2 regions of the Symbiopectobacterium purcellii genome follow, and region 1 is predicted to be linked to the other one. Evidence: predicted binding sites of a transcription regulator. Region 1 holds the regulator's gene; the other holds the start of a gene.
The links. Region 1 encodes CRP, which controls carbon source genes, mostly activating them, when cyclic AMP is high. Its sites were predicted from a motif close to ATGTGANNNNNNTCACAT; they were not measured.
Positions count from the first base shown of each region.

Region 2: ompW (outer membrane protein OmpW) is a predicted target of CRP. The motif match lies at 2,433-2,450, and genes of this name have one in related genera.

Region 1 covers NZ_CP081864.1:4,601,524-4,606,764, reverse strand. Annotated here, with positions in the region: gene K6K13_RS21495 (lytic polysaccharide monooxygenase auxiliary activity family 9 protein) at 1-318, shown strand, start outside; gene K6K13_RS21490 (aminodeoxychorismate synthase component II) at 615-1,190, shown strand; gene argD (bifunctional acetylornithine/succinyldiaminopimelate transaminase) at 1,315-2,538, shown strand; gene crp (cAMP-activated global transcriptional regulator CRP) at 2,605-3,237, opposite strand; gene K6K13_RS21475 (OsmC family protein) at 3,554-3,961, shown strand; gene K6K13_RS21470 (phosphoribulokinase) at 4,029-4,898, opposite strand; gene K6K13_RS21465 (YheU family protein) at 5,009-5,236, opposite strand; gene K6K13_RS21460 (hydrolase) at 5,233-5,241, opposite strand, start outside.
Region 2 covers NZ_CP081864.1:2,221,625-2,226,865, forward strand. Annotated here, with positions in the region: gene trpA (tryptophan synthase subunit alpha) at 1-252, shown strand, start outside; partial or broken gene K6K13_RS10250 (oligogalacturonate-specific porin KdgM family protein) at 749-1,466, shown strand; gene ompW (outer membrane protein OmpW) at 1,654-2,286, opposite strand; gene K6K13_RS10260 (YkgJ family cysteine cluster protein) at 2,570-2,932, shown strand; gene K6K13_RS10265 (YciC family protein) at 3,069-3,821, shown strand; gene K6K13_RS10270 (septation protein A) at 4,010-4,564, shown strand; gene yciA (acyl-CoA thioester hydrolase YciA) at 4,592-5,026, shown strand; gene tonB (TonB system transport protein TonB) at 5,114-5,241, opposite strand, start outside.

The sequences.
Region 1 (5,241 bases):
GGTTATCGCTATTTCATTACTCGAAATGGCTGGGATCCCACGCGGAGAGCGACACGCGCAGATTTTGAAGATGCACCTTTTGCCAGCGTTATAAATCGGACTCCGCCTCTCAATACTCTGCCGACACAAACCATCAAATTGCCGACAAATAAAACAGGCCATCATATTATTCTCTCCGTATGGATGGTGGCGAACACCGGTGCTGGTTTTATTCTGCCTTCGACGTTAACTTCGGTGGCGGTGGCGGTGGCGGTGGTGGCGGCGGTGGTGGTGGCGGTGGTGGCGGACGGAAAATCCGGCGCCGTGGTCTCCGAATAGCGTGTTTTATCCTGTAGGCGTTTATGTTTCGCACAACGGGGGATTTATCGCTGCCGGAGCGCTCATACATCCAATAGCGGTTGGGCACCAGGAGTTGCCTTTACCCTTTGGGTTTATGTCAGGCCAATGGTTTAGATCATCGCATTTCACACTACACTTGCAAACCGGGCACTGAGGTGTCCGGTTTTTTGTTACTCGCATAATTTATTGAAAAATAATAATAAAAAGTTATTCATTGCCTAAATACCTACAAGCACAGTAGCCTACAGCATCTCTTTTTCGCGTAAACTTGCCCCATGCTACTACTCATCGATAACTACGACTCCTTCACCTACAACCTCTACCAGTACTTTTGTGAACTGGGCGCAGAGGTATTGGTTAAACGCAATGATGCCCTGACGTTGGCGGACATTGAAACGCTGGCTCCTACGCATCTGGTTATTTCCCCCGGTCCTTGTACACCGGATGACGCGGGTATTTCTCTGGCGGCGATTCGCCATTTTGCAGGCAAACTGCCCATTCTGGGCGTGTGTCTCGGTCATCAGGCGATGGGGCAGGCATTTGGTGCGCGCGTAGTGCGGGCGCGTGAGGTGATGCACGGCAAAACCTCCGTGATACAGCACACCGGGAGCGGCGTTTTTAGCGGGCTGGCGCTGCCATTGACGGTGACGCGCTACCACTCTCTGGTGATTGACCCTGCCTCTTTGCCTACTGCGTTTGATGTTACGGCCTGGACGGAGCGTGACGGTGAGCGTGATGAAATCATGGGAATACGCCACCGTACCTTGCCGTTAGAAGGGGTGCAGTTTCACCCGGAGAGCATTCTGAGTGAGCAAGGGCATCAATTGTTGCAGAATTTCCTTAATACCTGAGGTTATCAGCACCGGTTGCGATAAAACGGACTGTCATAACGCGCTATTTTATAACCTTGTGTATTGATTTTTTATGCATATTTGATGATTATATTTTCACTTTAAGCGGTGTGGACGAAAGCAAATGACAACAGATTCAAAGGCGGTAACCCGGGCGACGCATGACAAGGTGATTCTACCCGTATACGCACCGGCGCAATTTGTGCCTGTTAAAGGCAAAGGGAGTCGCGTATGGGATCAGCAAGGGCGCGAGTACATCGACTTTGCTGGTGGGATTGCGGTAACGGCATTAGGTCACTGCCACCCTGCGCTGGTGGCGGCGTTAAAGCAGCAGGGCGAAACGCTGTGGCACACCAGCAATATCTTTACCAATGAGCCCGCGCTGCGTCTGGCCAGCAAATTGATCGACGCCACCTTTGCCGAACGCGTGTTCTTTGTTAACTCTGGAGCTGAAGCCAACGAAGCGGCTTTCAAGCTAGCTCGTCACTATGCGATTAAGCGCCACAGCCCGTATAAAACCAAAATCATTGCGTTCTACAATGCGTTTCACGGTCGCACCTTGTTCACTGTCTCGGTCGGTGGCCAGGCGAAATACGCTGATGGCTTCGGACCAAAACCGGCCGATATCGTGCACGTGCCGTTCAACGATCTGGCCGCAGTAAAAGCGGTGATGGATGACCACACCTGTGCCGTGGTGCTGGAGCCGATTCAGGGTGAAGGTGGCATTACACCGGCCACGCCAGAATTCCTCAAAGGCGTGCGTGAGCTGTGCGATCAGCATCACGCTCTGCTGGTGTTTGATGAAGTGCAAAGCGGCATGGGACGTTCCGGCAAGCTGTTTACCTACATGCACTATGGCGTGACGCCGGATATTCTTACCACGGCGAAAGCGTTGGGCGGCGGTTTCCCCATCAGCGCCATGCTGACCACTGAAGAGGTCGCCTCGGTGATGACCGTTGGCGTACACGGTACTACCTACGGCGGTAACCCGCTGGCTTGTGCGGTGGCTGAAGCCGCATTGGACACCATCAATACCCCACAGGTGCTTTCCGGTGTACAAGCACGCCACGAGCGTTTCGTCTCGATTCTTCAGGCGATTAATGAAGAGCACGGTATTTTTGAACAGATTCGCGGTATGGGCCTGCTGATTGGCGCAGAACTGAAGCCGAAATGGCACGGTCAGGCGGGTAAGTTCCTTGCCGCTGCCGCAGAGCAAGGCGTGATGGTGCTGGTCGCTGGGCCTAACGTGGTGCGTTTTGTGCCGTCGCTGGTGATTGATCTGGAAGATATCGATCAGGGCATGGCGCGGTTCGCGCGGGCGGTCGAAGCGGTGGTGAAAGCGGAGTAGCCTAGACTTGTCAAAAGCACGCTGCGCAGTGCACAACGTGCTTTTGTCTCAACGGCGCTGAGGGTATCAGCGTGTGCCGTATACCACGATAGTTTTGCCGTGTGCCGAGATCAGATTCTGATCTTCCAGCATTTTCAGAATACGGCCTACCGTTTCGCGGGAACAGCCAACAATCTGACCAATTTCCTGACGCGTGATCTTGATTTGCATCCCATCCGGGTGCGTCATGGCATCGGGTTGCTTCGCCAGGTTCAACAACGTCTGTGCAATGCGGCCCGTGACATCCAGGAAGGCCAGATTGCCCACTTTCTGGGAAGTCACCTGGAGGCGACGCGCCATCTGTGAGGAAAGACGCATCAGAATATCCGGGTTGACCTGGATCAGCTGACGGAATTTTTTGTAGGAGATTTCAGCGACTTCACAGGCAGTTTTTGCCCGTACCCATGCACTGCGTTCCTGGCCCTCTTCGAACAGGCCCAGTTCTCCAATAAAATCCCCCTGGTTGAGGTAGGAGAGGATCATTTCCTTGCCTTCTTCATCCTTGATCAGCACAGCTACTGAGCCTTTCACGATGTAGTAAAGCGTTTCTGCCTTTTCACCTTGGTGAATTAGCGTGCTCTTCGATGGATACTTGTGAATATGACAATGAGAAAGGAACCATTCAAGAGTCGGGTCTGTCTGCGGTTTGCCGAGAACCATTCGCTGTTATCCTCTGTTGTAATTCACTGCGCAAATTACAGGGTTCAGAGTTCCCTGTACGGCGTATTAACGTGCTAGTAGTAAAAATTCCGTGTTGGCGGACTGACGTCAGGGAATATACTGGCCTCTGTATGGCGACGTCACGACCCGTTCTGACCGTCAGCTTAAAACTGAAGGAACGGATTCTATTCCTGTTTGTAACACAGCTTGACGAGCCTGTCTTGTGTTGTCTCGCTTCAGCATGATTAAGCTCTAGTTATCGGCGGTTTTTATATATAACAGTGAGTAATTTTCGAATAAATTTGAGGAGTTGTGGATGCAAGCGCGCGTAAAATGGGTCGAAGATCTGACCTTTCTCGGTGAGTCGTCATCCGGGCATCAGATCCTGATGGATGGCAATGCTGGCGATAAAGCGCCCAGTCCGATGGAGATGGTGTTGATGGCGGCAGGAGGCTGTAGCGCCATTGATGTGGTGTCCATTTTGCAAAAGGGCCGCAATACCATTACCGGGTGTGAAGTCAAATTATCCTCCACGCGTCGTGAAGAAACGCCGCGTCTGTTTACCCATATCAACCTGCATTTTGTCGTCACGGGCGTAGGGCTAACGGATAAGGTGGTTGAACGAGCCGTATCGCTGTCGGCGGAGAAGTATTGTTCAGTGGCGCTAATGTTAGAAAAGGCGGTGAAGGTCACGCATAGCCACGAAATCGTCGCTGTCGCCTAGTTTCTTCATAGTCGAATAGCTTTCTTCGTTGTCGCATCGTTTTCTGGCGGGCTGCGTGTGTTTTATCTCAGCCCGCGCTACGCCCTTCTGCCAGCCGTTTTACCAACGGTGCCATGATCAGTTCCATGGCGAGCCCCATTTTTCCCCCCGGCACCACCAAGGTATTGATGTGTGAAATAAACGAGCCTTGCAGCATGGCCAGCAGGTAGGGATAGTCAATATGCTCGACGCCCTGGAAATGGATCACCACAAAGCTCTCGTCCAGCGAAGGGATCGCCTTGGCCGCAAAGGGGTTTGAGGTATCAATCGTCGGTACGCGCTGGAAGTTGATGTGGGTGCGAGAAAACTGCGGCGTGATATAGGTAATGTAATCCTCCATGGAACGCACCACAGAATCCATCACGGCTTCACGCGAGTGACCGCGTTCGTTGATATCGCGCACCAGCTTTTGAATCCATTCCAGATTGACGATGGGAACCACACCGACCAGTAGGTCAACGTGCTGGGCAACATCGTACTGGTCAGTGACCACGGCACCGTGCAGCCCCTCATAAAACAGCATATCGGTAGGATGCTGCATCGGCTCCCACGGGGTAAAGGTGCCGGGCACCTGATTGTAGGGGATCGCCTCATCATAGATGTGCAGGTATTTGCGCGTTTTTCCGGTACCGTTGCGGCCATATTCGATAAACGCCTGCTCAAGCAGGCTGAAATCATTGGCCTCTGGGCCGAAATAGCTGATATGGCGGCCCAAATCTTTCGCTTTGCGAATCGCCATGTCCATCTCTGGCCGGGTATAACGGTGAAAGCTATCGCCTTCCAGTGAAGCGGCTTTTATCTGCAACTGCTGGAAGATCTTCCTGAACGCGAGGCTGGTCGTGGTGGTGCCTGCTCCACTGGAGCCGGTAACGGCAATGATCGGGTGTTGTTGCGACATGCGGTTGCACTCCGTCGGATTAGGCATTTGGCTAACATGGTTCTCACTGTATAACAGACCCGGTGACGCAAGACGACCCCCCGCACGTCAGGAAACGGTGATTTATCACGCTACGGCGTATTTTCATTTAGCTGGGTGCGAGGCATGATATTCAGCGTTTCATGCAGCTCTGACCACACCAGCACCACATCACCGGAGGCAAGCTGGCGGCGTATATCCCTGACTTTTTCCTCCAGTGAGCGCTCCTGTTCGCCGTAATCCGTGCCTTCACGTAACACAAAGGACTCAATGATATTTTGCAGGGTATCGCTATCAAGCTGCTGCCAGGGAATCATCATGCTAT
Region 2 (5,241 bases), 2.4 Mb from region 1:
GAGAAGCGCGCTGAACTGCCGTTGCACCACCTGATAGCCACGCTGACGGAATATCACGCTGCGCCTGCGCTACAAGGCTTCGGTATTTCGGAACCGTCACAGGTTAAAGAGGCTATCGCTTCCGGCGCCGCGGGGGCAATTTCAGGCTCAGCCATCGTGCGCATCATTGAACAACATCGGCATCAGCCAGACGTGATGCTGGCAAAACTGCATGATTTTGTCAGCCGTATGAAAGCCGCCACGCGCGGCTAATCCAGGCTGTTTTCCCTTCCCCGTCGGGTTTCTCTCTGACGGGGACAGCATTTTTCACTAGGTTGTCTTGCCAACCCCACCGTTTATCGAATCTGTTCCCGCATAGGGCAGTGGAAAAAATATTTTTTCGCACTGGCAATACCCTGTTTATGATTATTTTTTGAAGGTATTCACCAAACACAAAAACGATTTTTAATATATCTAAATAAGCAATAATAAATATATTTCAAATTACTTTAATTTGTAAAATTAATTTCAAATTGAAAGATAAACTTCAAAACGGAAAAATATAAAATTTAAAACGATATTTCAAATTTAAATACATAAAATATCGCTTGATTAATTGAACGAAATCACAAAAATGAAATAGCTGAACTAATATCTGATTTTGAAGATCTTGTTCACATTACTGTAAGAAAGAATACATACAATGAACTTGCTATAAAAAAGTAGCGTCTTCTCTTTAATAATAATTCTCTTGACATGGGATAATATAATGAAAGCTAAATTACTCGCGGTGTTGGTAACTTCGTTAGTCAGCATGAGCACCATGGCTGTTACCATCGACTACCGTCATGAAATGAAAGATACCAAATCTGCAAACCATCAAGACCGTTTGTTGATTTCTAACCGTTTTGACAACGGTTTTGGTCTGTCCATGGAAGGTAAATGGGCACAAAGCGGTAAAGACACTACGCCGAACAGACCGTACAGCGAGCCTGTCAGCAACGGTACCGAAGTGACTGCAAGCTATCTGTACAAGTTTGACAAAACCATTTGGTCAGGAAGCTGGTCTGAACTTCGTATCTGACTCTGTTAGCGCCAAATACCGTCCTTACGTCAAGGGCACCGCGAACATCACTGATTCTCTGTACGCAGGCCTGCGCTATCGTCCGTTCTACCAGCGTAACAGCGGTAACATCGGCGGCGCTAACACTGACATGAGCGGTTATACTATCACCAGCACCCTGGGTTATAAACTGCCTGCCAACTTCAACGTTGAGTATGAATTCGAATACAACAAAAACACCAGAGCGGGTTCTGCTGGCTATATCGCCGACAAAGAAAACGACAACATGACTCACAACGTCAAGCTGGCGTACAAATATGACAAAAACTGGACCCCGTATGCTGAAGTGGGCAACGTCGAAGGCAGCAAAACCACTGACGAACGTCAAACTCGCTTCCGTGTTGGTGTTCAATACAACTTCTAATCGCTAACCGTTTATTACGTTAGCCTTATTGGTTGGTTTTACCCTGTGTTGAAAAACGGCGGATTAATACCCGCCGTTTTTTTGTGCCCGGGAAAAATATAGTTTAGTGCGTGATAGTTTATATGAAAATAAATACGACACTCGAAAGTGCCGTAGATATAATTGTTAATTTCAAGTTATGACTATATTAAAAGCGATAGCCGACGCCAAACATAAAGGTAAATGGATCGAGACGGGTACTGATCGATTGGGGACCGGCAGGAGAATTAAAACGCACATCAGTATCAATATCCATCCACCAGAGTGAAGCGTTAATCAGCCAGTTATTATCCAGGTTATAATCCAACCCAGCCTGTGCCGCGACTCCCCACGAGTTTTTCGCACTGAGATCGCTTAACCCCATACTTTTACCGTGATCGTTGAATTTCTCATCAAAGAACATCGTGTAGTTGATCCCGACACCAAGATAAGGACGCAGTTTGTCTTTCGCATCACGGAAATAATACTGCGCCATTAAAGACGGGGGCAAATGACTCACCTGTGCAACGTTACCGACAGTTTGCAACCCTACATTGTGTGTAACCGGGGTTGCAGCCAGCAATTCCACGCCAATGTTATCGGTGACCATGTAGCTGAACGTCAGCCCCAACTGCGTATCGTTGTCGACCTTAAAAGAGCTGACGTTAAGCACCGTGTCCCCACCCGCATTCGGACGCACGGTAGCGGTTCCTGCACGCACAATAAAATCACCAGCCTGATGCGCCTGAGCGAAGACAGGCAGCAACGTTGCGACGAGTAGAGCCAAAGACGTTTTTTTCATTATTACCCACTCCCTTTATATGGTTTAAAGTCGAGCGCAGAATACCTCTAAGTAGGTATTCTTGTTTTAAGCCAGATCACAACTTTCACGCTGAAAAAGCGAAATTCAAAACACATCAAGATGCGCTAAATACTTAAAAAAACTAAAATTGATCTGCATCAATTTTCAACCTAAAGTGCAATTAGTGCTCAGGTTAATGCTGCGCCTTCACACCGCTGAAGCGTTGACGCTATAGTGAGCGACAGTCCGGCACCCTGTGATGACGTTGTGGAAGAGGTAAACCATGGACGCGTCGAACCCGAAATCAAATAACGGTGACAATCTCAACAGTTGCCTGCAATGCGGTGCCTGCTGCGGTTTTTTTCGTGTCTCATTTTACTGGGCAGAGGCTGATGATGGTGGCGGATTGACGCCAGCAAGCCTGACAGAACCGATTACGCCGTTTATTCGCTGTATGCAGGGCACCAACAGCACAGTGCACTGTCGTTGCACTGCGCTTGAGGGCGAGATCGGTCAGGCTGTCAGTTGCAACATCTATGCACAACGCCCTTCGCCGTGCCGTGAGTTTTTACGATCGGGCGAGAACGGTCAGGAAAATGGCGCCTGCAACCGAGCCAGAGCTCGCTATGGCTTGCCCCCGCTTTAACCTACCGAATAAAATTGCAGCGAATACCCTTTTCAGACGCGCAGCAAGGTGCAACCTTTTGAGGTAACAGGTTACAATGTGGATCATTGGGCGCGATGACGCGTCGTTTTCCCTGTTGAATAGCCAAGGAGCCTTCATGTCTATCACGGCCGGTACCCTCTACCGTGACACTATGAATTTTACGCGTAACCAACTTATCGGCCTGTTGTTGCTGTCATTGCTCACGGCGGTCATTACTGTCATGTTAAATCAGGCATTGATACCCGCGCCGGAACAGTTACAGCTATTAAGTAATGTAAGCGGCGATCTCTCCAGCACCGGTCAATTAGGGCTGCACGACCTGATTCAACAAATGACGCCCGAGCAACAGATGGTGCTACTCAAAGTTTCCGCTGCCAGCACCTTTGCAGCACTGGTCGGCAATGCGTTGCTGACTGGCGGCGTGCTGACGCTGGTGAGACAGGTCTCGGCCGGACAACCGACCAGTGCGCTACGTTCGATTGGTGCCTCTGCGCCGCTGCTGCCGCGACTGTTCTTTTTGATTCTGGTAGGTACTATTTTGGTGCAGTTGGGCATGCTGCTGCTCATCGTACCGGGGGTGTTACTCGCCATCGCGGTGAGTTTATCACCGGTGATCGCCGCAGTAGAAAATAAAGGCGTTTTCGCCTCTATCCGCCTCAGTGCAAAGCTCGCCTATAGCAATCTGAAGCTGGTCGCCCCTGCCGTGCTTTTTTGGCTATTAGCAAAAGTGGCCCTGCTGATGTTGGTTGCGCGTCTGCCACTGGCATCGCCGACCACCATGGCAATCCTGATGAACGGGGTGAGTAACCTGGTATCTGCCATCTTTTTGATCTATCTTTTCCGTTTGTATATGTTGCTGCGTCAATAATGTGCGAACCTGCCGTCTGCGTCTGTGGACGGCAGGTTTAATTAACAGAAAAGTAATGTTCTGCAAATTCTTACGATAAAACAGGAAGCGGATGGCGCAATCAAGGATAATGACAGCCAGCAGCAGACGATCGCCTACGGGTGAATGTGGTTAATCTTTGGCACCTCGCGTTGTAATGGGTCGATATAATGAAGCAACTTCTTGATTTTTTACCTTTAGTTATCTTTTTCGTCGTATACAAACTGCACGATATCTTTTGGGCAACCGGTGCGCTGATCGCTGCCACACTCGCCGCTTTTCTCTATAGCTGGTACAAATTCCGCAAAGTGGAAAAAACCATGCTGGTCACCGTGGTGTTGGTAGCGGTGTTCGGCGGGCTAACCATCTATTTCCATAATCCCGAATTCATAAAATGGAAAGTCACCATCATCTACGCATTGTTCGCCGGTGCGTTACTGATCGGTCAATGGTTTTTCAACAAGTCGCTGATTCAGAGCATGCTGGGCAAAGAGATCACGCTGCCACAACCGGTGTGGCGCAAGCTGAATACCGCCTGGGCGCTGTTCTTCATTGCCTGTGGATTGCTTAATATCTATGTTGCATTCTGGTTGTCGGAAGGTCTGTGGATGAACTTCAAAGTATTCGGGCTGACAGGGCTCACCTTGTTGTTTACACTGGCCTGTGGCGTTTACATCTACCGCCATCTGCCGCCTGAGCAGAACAATAACGAAAGCAAACAGTAATCCTTTAAACGTTAACCTGAGACGACGATGAGCCCTACTCAAACAGCACCTCACGGTGAGCTGGTTTTGCGCACGCTGGCCATGCCCGCGGATACCAATGCCAATGGCGATATCTTTGGTGGCTGGCTGATGTCGCAAATGGACATTGGCGGTGCCATTATGGCGAAAGAGATTGCCGAAGGACGCGTTGTCACGGTACGCGTTGACGGCATGAGTTTCCTCAAACCCGTCGCCGTGGGGGATGTGGTGTGCTGCTATGCCCGCTGCCTGCGCACCGGTCGCAGTTCACTGGACATCAATGTTGAAGTGTGGGTGAAAAAGGTTTCCACGGCCCCCATCGGGCAACGCTACCGTGCAACGCAGGCGCTTTTCACCTACGTAGCCGTAGACGAAGCGGGTCATCCCTGCGAATTACCGGCCGGGAAAAGCCACTTTACCGCACCCGATCCAGCCCAGGAATAACCCTGAACGCCATTAACGCGATCGGGCCCTGACGAAAAAAAAGAACCGCAAATGCGGTTCTTTTTTTATTGGTATGCCACAGTGATTTTATTCAACCACCGCGCCGCCATCAATTTTAAAGATGATAGTGACTTGCAAATCTTTGCCTGGTTTTCCCGCTTCGTAGCGCCATTTACGCATTGCCTGACGTATATCGCGTTCAAACATGTTGCGCG